DNA from 2 places in the Laceyella putida genome. Region 2 is predicted to be linked to the other one. Evidence: riboswitches for the same ligand, from Rfam matches in the RefSeq annotation. Region 2 holds a riboswitch; the other holds the start of a gene.
What was found. A riboswitch is a leader RNA that binds a small molecule or an ion and turns the genes downstream of it on or off. The one in region 2 is predicted to bind FMN.
Positions count from the first base shown of each region.

Region 1: another riboswitch for FMN. It lies ahead of ACFQNG_RS02815 (ECF transporter S component); the one in region 2 lies ahead of ribD (bifunctional diaminohydroxyphosphoribosylaminopyrimidine deaminase/5-amino-6-(5-phosphoribosylamino)uracil reductase RibD).

Region 1 is NZ_JBHTBW010000006.1:218,556-222,901, reverse strand. Features, by position in the region: gene rpoE (DNA-directed RNA polymerase subunit delta) at 1-45, shown strand, start outside; gene ACFQNG_RS02820 (CTP synthase) at 189-1,808, shown strand; gene ACFQNG_RS02815 (ECF transporter S component) at 1,935-2,510, opposite strand; FMN riboswitch at 2,691-2,831, opposite strand; gene ACFQNG_RS02810 (cytochrome C oxidase subunit IV family protein) at 2,980-3,294, shown strand; gene ACFQNG_RS02805 (GNAT family N-acetyltransferase) at 3,415-3,918, shown strand; gene ACFQNG_RS02800 (ketopantoate reductase family protein) at 3,973-4,346, opposite strand, start outside.
Region 2 is NZ_JBHTBW010000045.1:137,373-141,718, reverse strand. Features, by position in the region: gene ACFQNG_RS20970 (DUF6597 domain-containing transcriptional factor) at 1-56, opposite strand, end outside; gene ACFQNG_RS13890 (COX15/CtaA family protein) at 193-1,152, shown strand; FMN riboswitch at 1,434-1,571, shown strand; gene ribD (bifunctional diaminohydroxyphosphoribosylaminopyrimidine deaminase/5-amino-6-(5-phosphoribosylamino)uracil reductase RibD) at 1,742-2,833, shown strand; gene ACFQNG_RS13880 (riboflavin synthase) at 2,852-3,502, shown strand; gene ACFQNG_RS13875 (bifunctional 3,4-dihydroxy-2-butanone-4-phosphate synthase/GTP cyclohydrolase II) at 3,520-4,346, shown strand, end outside.

The sequences.
Region 1 (4,346 bases), on a different contig from region 2:
TTGGATGAGGCAGACGCGGACGAAGACGAGGAAGAAGAGCTTTAATCCTTGACAAATAAAGGTACGTAAGATAAATTATTTTTTGGGCTCATTATGTACGGAAATGAAGAGCGCCCCTTAAAATTGGGGGCGCTCTTTTCTATTTTATGGAGATTAGGGGCATCCTTAGAGGTAGGAGGAAGATAAATATGGCTAAATATATTTTTGTGACTGGAGGTGTGGCGTCCTCCCTCGGCAAAGGAATCACCGCTTCCGCATTGGGACGCCTGCTCAAAAATCGCGGATTAAAAGTAACGATTCAAAAATTCGACCCTTATATCAACGTGGACCCTGGAACGATGAGTCCTTATCAGCACGGGGAAGTGTTTGTGACGGACGACGGGGCGGAGACGGATTTGGACCTTGGCCATTATGAGCGTTTTATTGATATTAATCTGAGCAAAAATAGCAACGTAACCACAGGGAAAATATATTCCGCCGTGATTAACAAAGAACGTCGCGGGGATTATTTGGGCGGAACGGTTCAGGTGATTCCGCACATCACCAATGAAATCAAAGATCGCGTGTTCCGCGCAGCTCGTGAGACGGGCGCTGACGTTGTCATCACCGAAATCGGGGGGACCGTTGGCGATATCGAGAGCTTGCCTTTCTTGGAAGCCATTCGCCAAATCAAAAGCGATGTGGGGCGCCAAAATGTCATGTACATCCACTGCACCTTGGTGCCGCTGATGAAAGCGAGCGGCGAGTTGAAAACCAAGCCGACCCAACACTCGGTCAAAGAACTGCGCAGCATCGGGATTCAACCCAATGTGATCGTTTGCCGGACGGAATATCCTTTGGCGGAAGAGATTAAACGGAAAATCGCCCTCTTCTGTGACATTGACCGCGAAGCCGTGATTGAAATGCGTGACGCCGAAACGTTATATGAAGTGCCGCTGATGGCGCAGGAACAAGGATTTGACCAAATTGTGGTCGACCATCTCGGTTTGACTTGTGGCGAAGCGGATATGAGCGATTGGATTAAGCTCGTCAATAAAGTAAAAAACTTAACGCATACCACCCGCATTGCCATTGTCGGCAAATACGTCGCGTTGCACGACGCATATATGAGTGTGGTGGAAGCCCTGCGCCATGCCGGGTTTGAACGCGATACCGATATTGAAGTGAAGTGGGTCAACGCGGAAGAAGTCACCGATCAAAACGCCGCTGACCTGTTGAAGGATGTTGACGGGATTCTGGTGCCAGGCGGATTTGGCGATCGCGGCATCGAAGGGAAAATCGCCGCCACCCGCTATGCGCGCGAGAATAATGTCCCCTTCTTGGGGATTTGTTTGGGCATGCAGATGGCTTGTGTGGAGGGGGCGCGTCATTTGCTGCAGCTCGAAGGGGCGAACAGTTCGGAAATCGACCCATCCACGCCTTATCCCATCATCGACATTCTGCCGGAGCAAAAGGAAATCGAAGAAAAAGGCGGTACCATGCGCCTCGGCCTTTATCCATGCAAATTGGAGCCCGGCAGTGTGGCCCATCAAGCGTATGGCACCGACTTGGTATACGAGCGCCATCGCCATCGGTATGAGTTTAACAATGAGTACCGTGAAGCGATGGAAAACGTGGGCTACCGTTTCTCCGGCACTTCTCCGGACGGACGCTTGGTGGAGATCGTGGAATACATCAAACATCAATGGTTTGTCGCGTCCCAGTTCCATCCGGAATTCATTTCCCGTCCTAACCGTCCACAGCCGCTCTTCCGTGGTTTTGTGACGGCGGCGTTAAATGCCAAGCTGAAAGAGCATGTGAATGCATGATTCGGATTTTGTTTTGAATAGAAAAACCCAGTTGAGTAGAGTGGTATTCTACTTAACTGGGTTTCTTTTATATTGATCACTTAGGGCGTGTCTGGCAAATTAAGTTGACCACTTATCAGACACGGCCTAGAAGCTTACGCGGCGCTTTAAGTGTGGCTGCAGCTTGAGATACAGGGGAGCGAAGATGGCGGCGACCAAAATGCCTTTGATCAAGTTGAAAGGGGCAATGCCAAACATGATTAAGGCAAATTTCTGCGAGCCGGTTACTGTCCAATGGATCAGCTTGCTATAGAGCGGGAAGAAAACGTACCAGTTGGCCGCAGTCATGACGATCGCGCTGATTACCGTGGCGGTGGCCAAGCCGTAAATCAGTCCTTTCATTTCTCCCGCTTTGCGCGCGATGATGGAGGTGACAATGACAAAGACACTGCCGGCGAGGAAGTTGGACAGTTGCCCGACAGGGATGATGCCAGTCTCGCTGCCGGTGAAGAGAAAATGAAGGAAGTTCTTGAAGAATTCCACCAGCACCCCTGCCAACGGTCCATAGAGAAGGCCGGCAATGAGCGCGGGAACTTCACTAAAATCGATTTTTAAGAACGCGGGAAAGCCGGGTAGTGGAAACTCCAGCTTTTGCAATAAAAAAGCACTTCCCGCCATTAAGGATAGAAAAATCATTTTCGTCAATGGTTGTGATCGTTGCATCAGAACACTCTCCTTAATATTGTGTCTCTGATGACAACGGGTACGAAGGTGGAAAAGTTAAAACCCCGAAGATGGCGGTTCGCATCTCCGGGGTATGGGAAAGAAAGGTGCATCAACCTGCATATTCACGGTGGGCAGACTCCCCCCTGGGTTCATGTACCTCGTTTTTTCGTACACGTCATCATCCTTCTCCCATCCAGACTATACTGTCGGCTTCGGATTTGCACCGAATCCACCGCTATCTAAGCGGGTCACGGGCTGAGGAGAACGCTTTTCTCCATCACCGCCGGTCGGGAATTTCACCCTGCCCCGAAGGATATCCCTATATCATAGTCTTCCATTCCTCGCGTTTTTATTATAAATGACTCGCCCCCGATGGGGAAGGGGATCTAAAGAATCCGCTTCAGCGTCGCCATAGTAAAGAAAATTCAGTATAATGGAATTAATCCATCGATGGGAGGTGGCTTGGATGGAGCCCAAATTGCAACACCATCCCGAACAGCCGACGAAGCGGACAGAGAAGCCGGAAACGGCGTGGCGCCATATCTTATCCTTTGTTTGGATGATTCTCTTCACTGCGATCGCTTTCTACGTGGTGGGAGAGCAAATGCTTGACCCTACGTCCACTTTCTGGGTGCTGATCATTTTGGCGGCGATTCAAGTCGCATTGCAACTCTTCACTTTCATGCACTTAAACCAAAAAGGATATGGCATCGTCATTCTTTTTTTCGCGCTGGGGTTGCTGATCGCGGTGGTGTCCGCTGTCGGTGTGGTATTGATGTAAGCGGTTGCAATGGGGTTGGGCAAGCAAAGGGTTTGCTTGCCTTTTGGCGCATGATCCTTCAGCCAAGTGGTATCCTAAGAATGGAAACCGTAACCGAGGGTGAAGTGAGGGAAGGGCAACATGCAACTAGTTCATGCGCATGAGGAACAATTGGCTGAGATCATGGAGATTTATCGCAACGTTGTACAGATGATGAACAAACAAGGGATTTACCAATGGGCCGAAGATTACCCCAATGAAGATGTGTTAAAAAACGATATCGCGAAGGGGAATCTCTATACCCTGTTGGATGAGGGACAGATCGCCGCCATTGTGGCATTGGATCAGGAATTTGAACCTGAGTATGAACAGATTCCTTGGCAAGATCAATCAGGGCGCTTCTTGGTCGTTCATCGGCTGTGCGTCAATCCGGACAACCAAGGGAAAGGCGTTTCCCGCATCCTGATGCAAGAGATCGAACGGTTTGCCAGAGAACACGGATATGCCAGCATTCGTTTGGATACGCAAATGGCCAACGAAAAGGCCATGCGGTTGTATGATGTGAATGGGTTTGAACAGAGGGGAACGTTTCATTTCCCCGGCAGTGACAAGCCCCATATGGCCTACGAGAAGCTGATTGGCTAACAGAGGCAACCTTCACGATGCGGAAGGTTGCCTCTGTTGATTGGGTTCGTTTTTTCAGCCTCGGTCCGCCCGTTGCCTCTCTTGGTAAATGGACAAGGCGCTGTATACGGCTTTGAGCAGTGGGAGCTTCGCATCCTTTGGCGCCAACTGGAGCAATGCGCCATGGAAATGGTCTGTTTCGACGGGTTCCCCTTTTTCCATATCCCTTAACATGGAGGATTTCATGTTTGGCGAAAGGGATTCGAGCGAAGCGAGGATGAGCGACGAGAGATCCGGCGAGATGGAGGGTTCGTAATGACGGGCGATGGAGATGATTTCATCCAAAAGCCCTCGGTACGTTTCCTTGCCGCAAGGGGATTCGAATATGGGTCCGATGCTACTGTTCATCAAGCATGTCATCCCGCTCATCGCGCTGATGAATATGTATT
Region 2 (4,346 bases):
CAGAGGCAACGCACATAGGGTTGAAGGGCGGGAGGGGGTGTGAATTCTCGGTACATTGACGTCCGTCTCCTTTCCGAAGCATCCCAGGAGTATTGTGCCACAATGTGAGCAGTTTGTGCCGATTCATTGACAAGATTTTCACGGGAGATGGGGAGTGTGTTATGATGGGAAGTGGACGGAGGAGGATGTCGCATGAAACAGCTTCGAATCTTACGCCTGTTGGCAGTGGTTACTGCAGTTGGTGCTTATGTTATGTTGCTGATGGGCGCCATCGTCAGCAAAACGGAATCAGGGCAAGGCTGTGGGAACTCCTGGCCCTTCTGCCATGGGCAATTGATTCCTGAATCGATGCCGATCGCGACCGTGATTGAATTGAGTCACCGCGTCGTTTCAGGTATCGACGGATTTCTTATTTTGCTATTAACGGTATGGTCTTGGATCGCGTTTAAAGATAATGTGCGCATCAAAACATTGGGTTTTATGAGCCTCTTTTTCGTCGTGTTGCAAGGTGGGCTCGGGGCGCTTACCGTTGTATTTGAAGGTGATTTCACCAAGAAGTTCGCCCTCGCCCTTCACTTCGGGTTTTCATTGATTTCTTTCGCCAGCGTGGTCTTATTGGCAGTGACGCTATTTGAGCAACAGAAAGCGGTGGGTGGTGAGTCCCGCCCGGTCGGCAAAGGGATGAAAATCGCCACCTGGGGTCTGGCCGCATGGACGTATGTGATCGTGTATACGGGGGCGCTGGTGCGTCACTCCGATGCGACCATGGGCTGTGGTTTCTCGTTCCCTGGATGCGGAACGACGCTGTTCCCCGATTTCACTTCCATTGCGGGGATCCACATGCTGCATCGTTATGGGGCGTATTCCCTATGGCTGTTCAGTTTGCTCTTCCTGATCGCGATTCTGAAAGCGTATCGTGACCGTCGCGATTATGTGCGCGGTGGCTGGTTGGCTTTGGGCTTGATCACTTTGCAGGCGGTGACGGGGATCGTTACGGTCAAGACGGGTGGTCAATTGGTGGCGGCCTTGGTGCACACCACGATCATCTCCATTTATTTCTCCGTGATTTGCTATCTTTGCATGCAAGGCGGTTGGCCCTGGAAACGGAAGTTGGAAAGGACAGAGATCTCTTCCAATCCTGTGACGACATGAAGATTATGAGGCAATACCGGCTTGGCTTGAAACTCCATTCAGGCCGAGCCGGTTTTTTGGTTTGAAAAAAGATTGAGTGGTCGGTTTATTTATGATCGCTTAAATTTATTTGTCTCTGGCACGTGTTCCTTGGGGTGCGACCGGGAAGCGTAAATTCAGTGAAAGAGAGAAAATTGTTTGATTCACTCTCGCCAGTTTTCTTTCTTTTTGATACAATCACTAATGAACGGTCAATTCTGTTCATATGGTTGGAGGAGTAATGGATAATTGAATCAATGTTTTGCATCCTTCGGGGCAGGGTGAAAATCCCGACCGGCGGTGATGGGGCAATCGGCCTCTCAGCCCGTGACCCGCATTCGTGCGGTGGATTCGGTGAAATTCCGGAGCCGACAGTATAGTCTGGATGGGAGAAGGATGAACAGGTGTCGTGTACCCTTTGGGGGAGTTTTTTGAAAAACGCTCTTCTAAAGGCTTATTTTGCTATGCGCAAATGCTCAAGTCCGTACATGAACCTGCTTCTTCTGAAAAAACGCCTCGACTCCATGCTTAAGCTTGGAAGCGGGGTTTTTTTATTAAGGGGGGTGAATAGGTGAAAGCGCATGAGGATTGGATGCGGTTAGCGTTAGAGTTGGCGCGGGCGGCAACCGGGCAGACTTCGCCAAACCCGATGGTGGGGGCGGTGGTTGTGAAGAATGGCAAGATGGTGGGGGCGGGTGCTCACCTCAAAGCGGGAACGCCCCATGCCGAAGTGCATGCGATCGATATGGCCGGCCATGAAGCGGAGGGGAGCACCATATACGTCACATTGGAACCCTGCAATCATATCGGGCGCACGCCGCCTTGCACTGAAAAGATCATCGCCAGCGGCATTCGGCGTGTAGTGATTGGCACCGTTGATCCTGACGAGAAGGTGCGGGGGAGAGGGATCGCCCGCCTTCGCGATGCGGGGATCGAGGTGATTGAAGGAGTGCTGGCGGAAGAATGCCAACGGTTGAACGAGGCTTATTTTTTTCATCGGCGCACGGGGCGGCCGTTTGTCACGTTGAAGACCGCCATGACGTTGGATGGCAAGATTGCCACCGTTACGGGAGATAGCCGTTGGATTACAGGTGAAGCTTCGCGCGAGCATGTTCATTTGATGCGTCATCAGCATGATGCCATCCTGGTTGGAATTCAGACCGTACTCTTTGATGATCCAAAATTGACTGCCAGATTAATTCCGGGTGGAAACCATCCAGTGCGCGTGATTTTGGATAGTCGCCTACAAACCCCGTTGGATGCAGCCATTACAGAGGTGAGCGAGGCTCCCACGTGGATCTTCACGACGGAAGAACGGGACCGCGAACGGGAACGGAGACTTCGCGATAAAGGCGTGCGCATTGTCTCGACGGGTACGGCCTCGCGAGTCGATTTGGAAAAGGTGCTTGAGGTGTTGGGAAAAGAGGGGATCCTGTCTTTGCTCATTGAAGGCGGAGGCACGGTCAACGCAGCTTTCCTGCAACAAGGCCTGGTGCAAAAAGTGATTGCCTTTATCGCTCCCAGGTTGCTGGGCGGAAAGGACAGTCCCACCCCGGTTGAGGGGGAAAACCCGCACCGGATGCAATCGTCCCTTTCGCTAAAGGATGTCCGTGTCACCCAATTTGATCAAGACATCTGTGTCACAGGTTATCTGGATGCGTGACACTGAAGGAGGATGGCTGTGTTTACAGGAATCATTGAAGAAGTGGGCCAATTGATACATGTGAAAAAACAACCGGCGGCGATGGAGTTGACCGTGCAGGCAAAGCAAGTGCTGCAGGGGACGAGATTGGGGGACAGCATCGCGGTCAATGGCGTTTGCTTAACGGTGACCCGGATGGGAACGGATGTGTTCTGCGCCGATGTGATGCCAGAAACGATGAAACGAACCAATCTTCGGCACCTGCATGCAGGAGCTCCGGTCAACTTGGAACGGGCGTTGGCTGTGGGGGATCGTTTGGGAGGCCACTTTGTGCAAGGGCATGTCGATGGAGTGGGCACCATCCAGTCGATCACGCCTTTAGCCAATGCGGTGGTTTTCCGCATTCAAGTGGAACCCGCCCTGACCGATTACATGATTCCCAAAGGCTCCGTTGCCGTCAATGGAATCAGCCTCACTCTGGTGGATGTGGAGGCGGATGCGTTTTCGGTGTCCATCATTCCCCACACGCTTCACCATACCCAGTTGCAGCAGGCGAAGCCTGGCGATCAGGTCAACATCGAGTGTGATATGATCGGCAAGTATTTGGCCAAATGGGTAAAAGGCAAACCAGCCACTGCGCATGATTCGTTATCGATGGAGACATTAAAGAAAGCCGGGTTTCTCGGCTGATAAAGGGGGAAGTGAGGATGTTTCATACGATTGAAGAAGCATTGGCCGAGTTGAAGCAAGGCCGAGTCATAATTGTGGTCGACGATGAGGAAAGGGAAAATGAAGGGGATTTTGTCGCCTTGGCTGATCGGGCCACCCCTGAGGTGATTAATTTCATGATCACCCATGGCCGCGGATTGGTCTGTGTCCCACTCTTAGAAGAGCGTGCCCAAGCGTTGGACCTGCCGCCCATGGTCACACACAACACCGATCGGCATGGCACGGCGTTTACGGTATCGGTGGATGCGCTTGCCACCTCGACAGGCATTTCCGCGTTTGAGCGGGCGGATACGATTCGAAAATTGATTGATCCCGCTGCCGAACCGCAGGATTTCCGCCGCCCTGGGCATATTTTCCCATTGATTGCCCGAGCTGGGGGCGTGCTGAGGCGGGCGGGCCACACAGAAGCGGCGGTTGACCTGGCCAAACTGTGTGGTGCCTATCCTGCCGGGGTCATTTGTGAAGTGATCAACGAAGATGGAACGATGGCGCGGGTGCCCGAGCTGGCAGAGATCGCAGAACGGTTTCAACTGAAGATGATCACCATTCAAGACTTGATTGAGTATCGTCGCCGCACGGAAACGTTAGTGAAGCGGGAAGTGTCCATCCACCTGCCGACGGAGTTTGGCGACTTTACCATGATCGGTTATTCCAACCAGGTGGATGGGAAAGAACATGTCGCCTTCGTCAAAGGGCAGGTTGATTCGGATCAGCCGATCCTGGTTCGTGTGCACTCCGAATGTTTGACGGGGGATGTGTTTGGTTCGCATCGATGCGATTGCGGTCCCCAGCTTCATGCCGCACT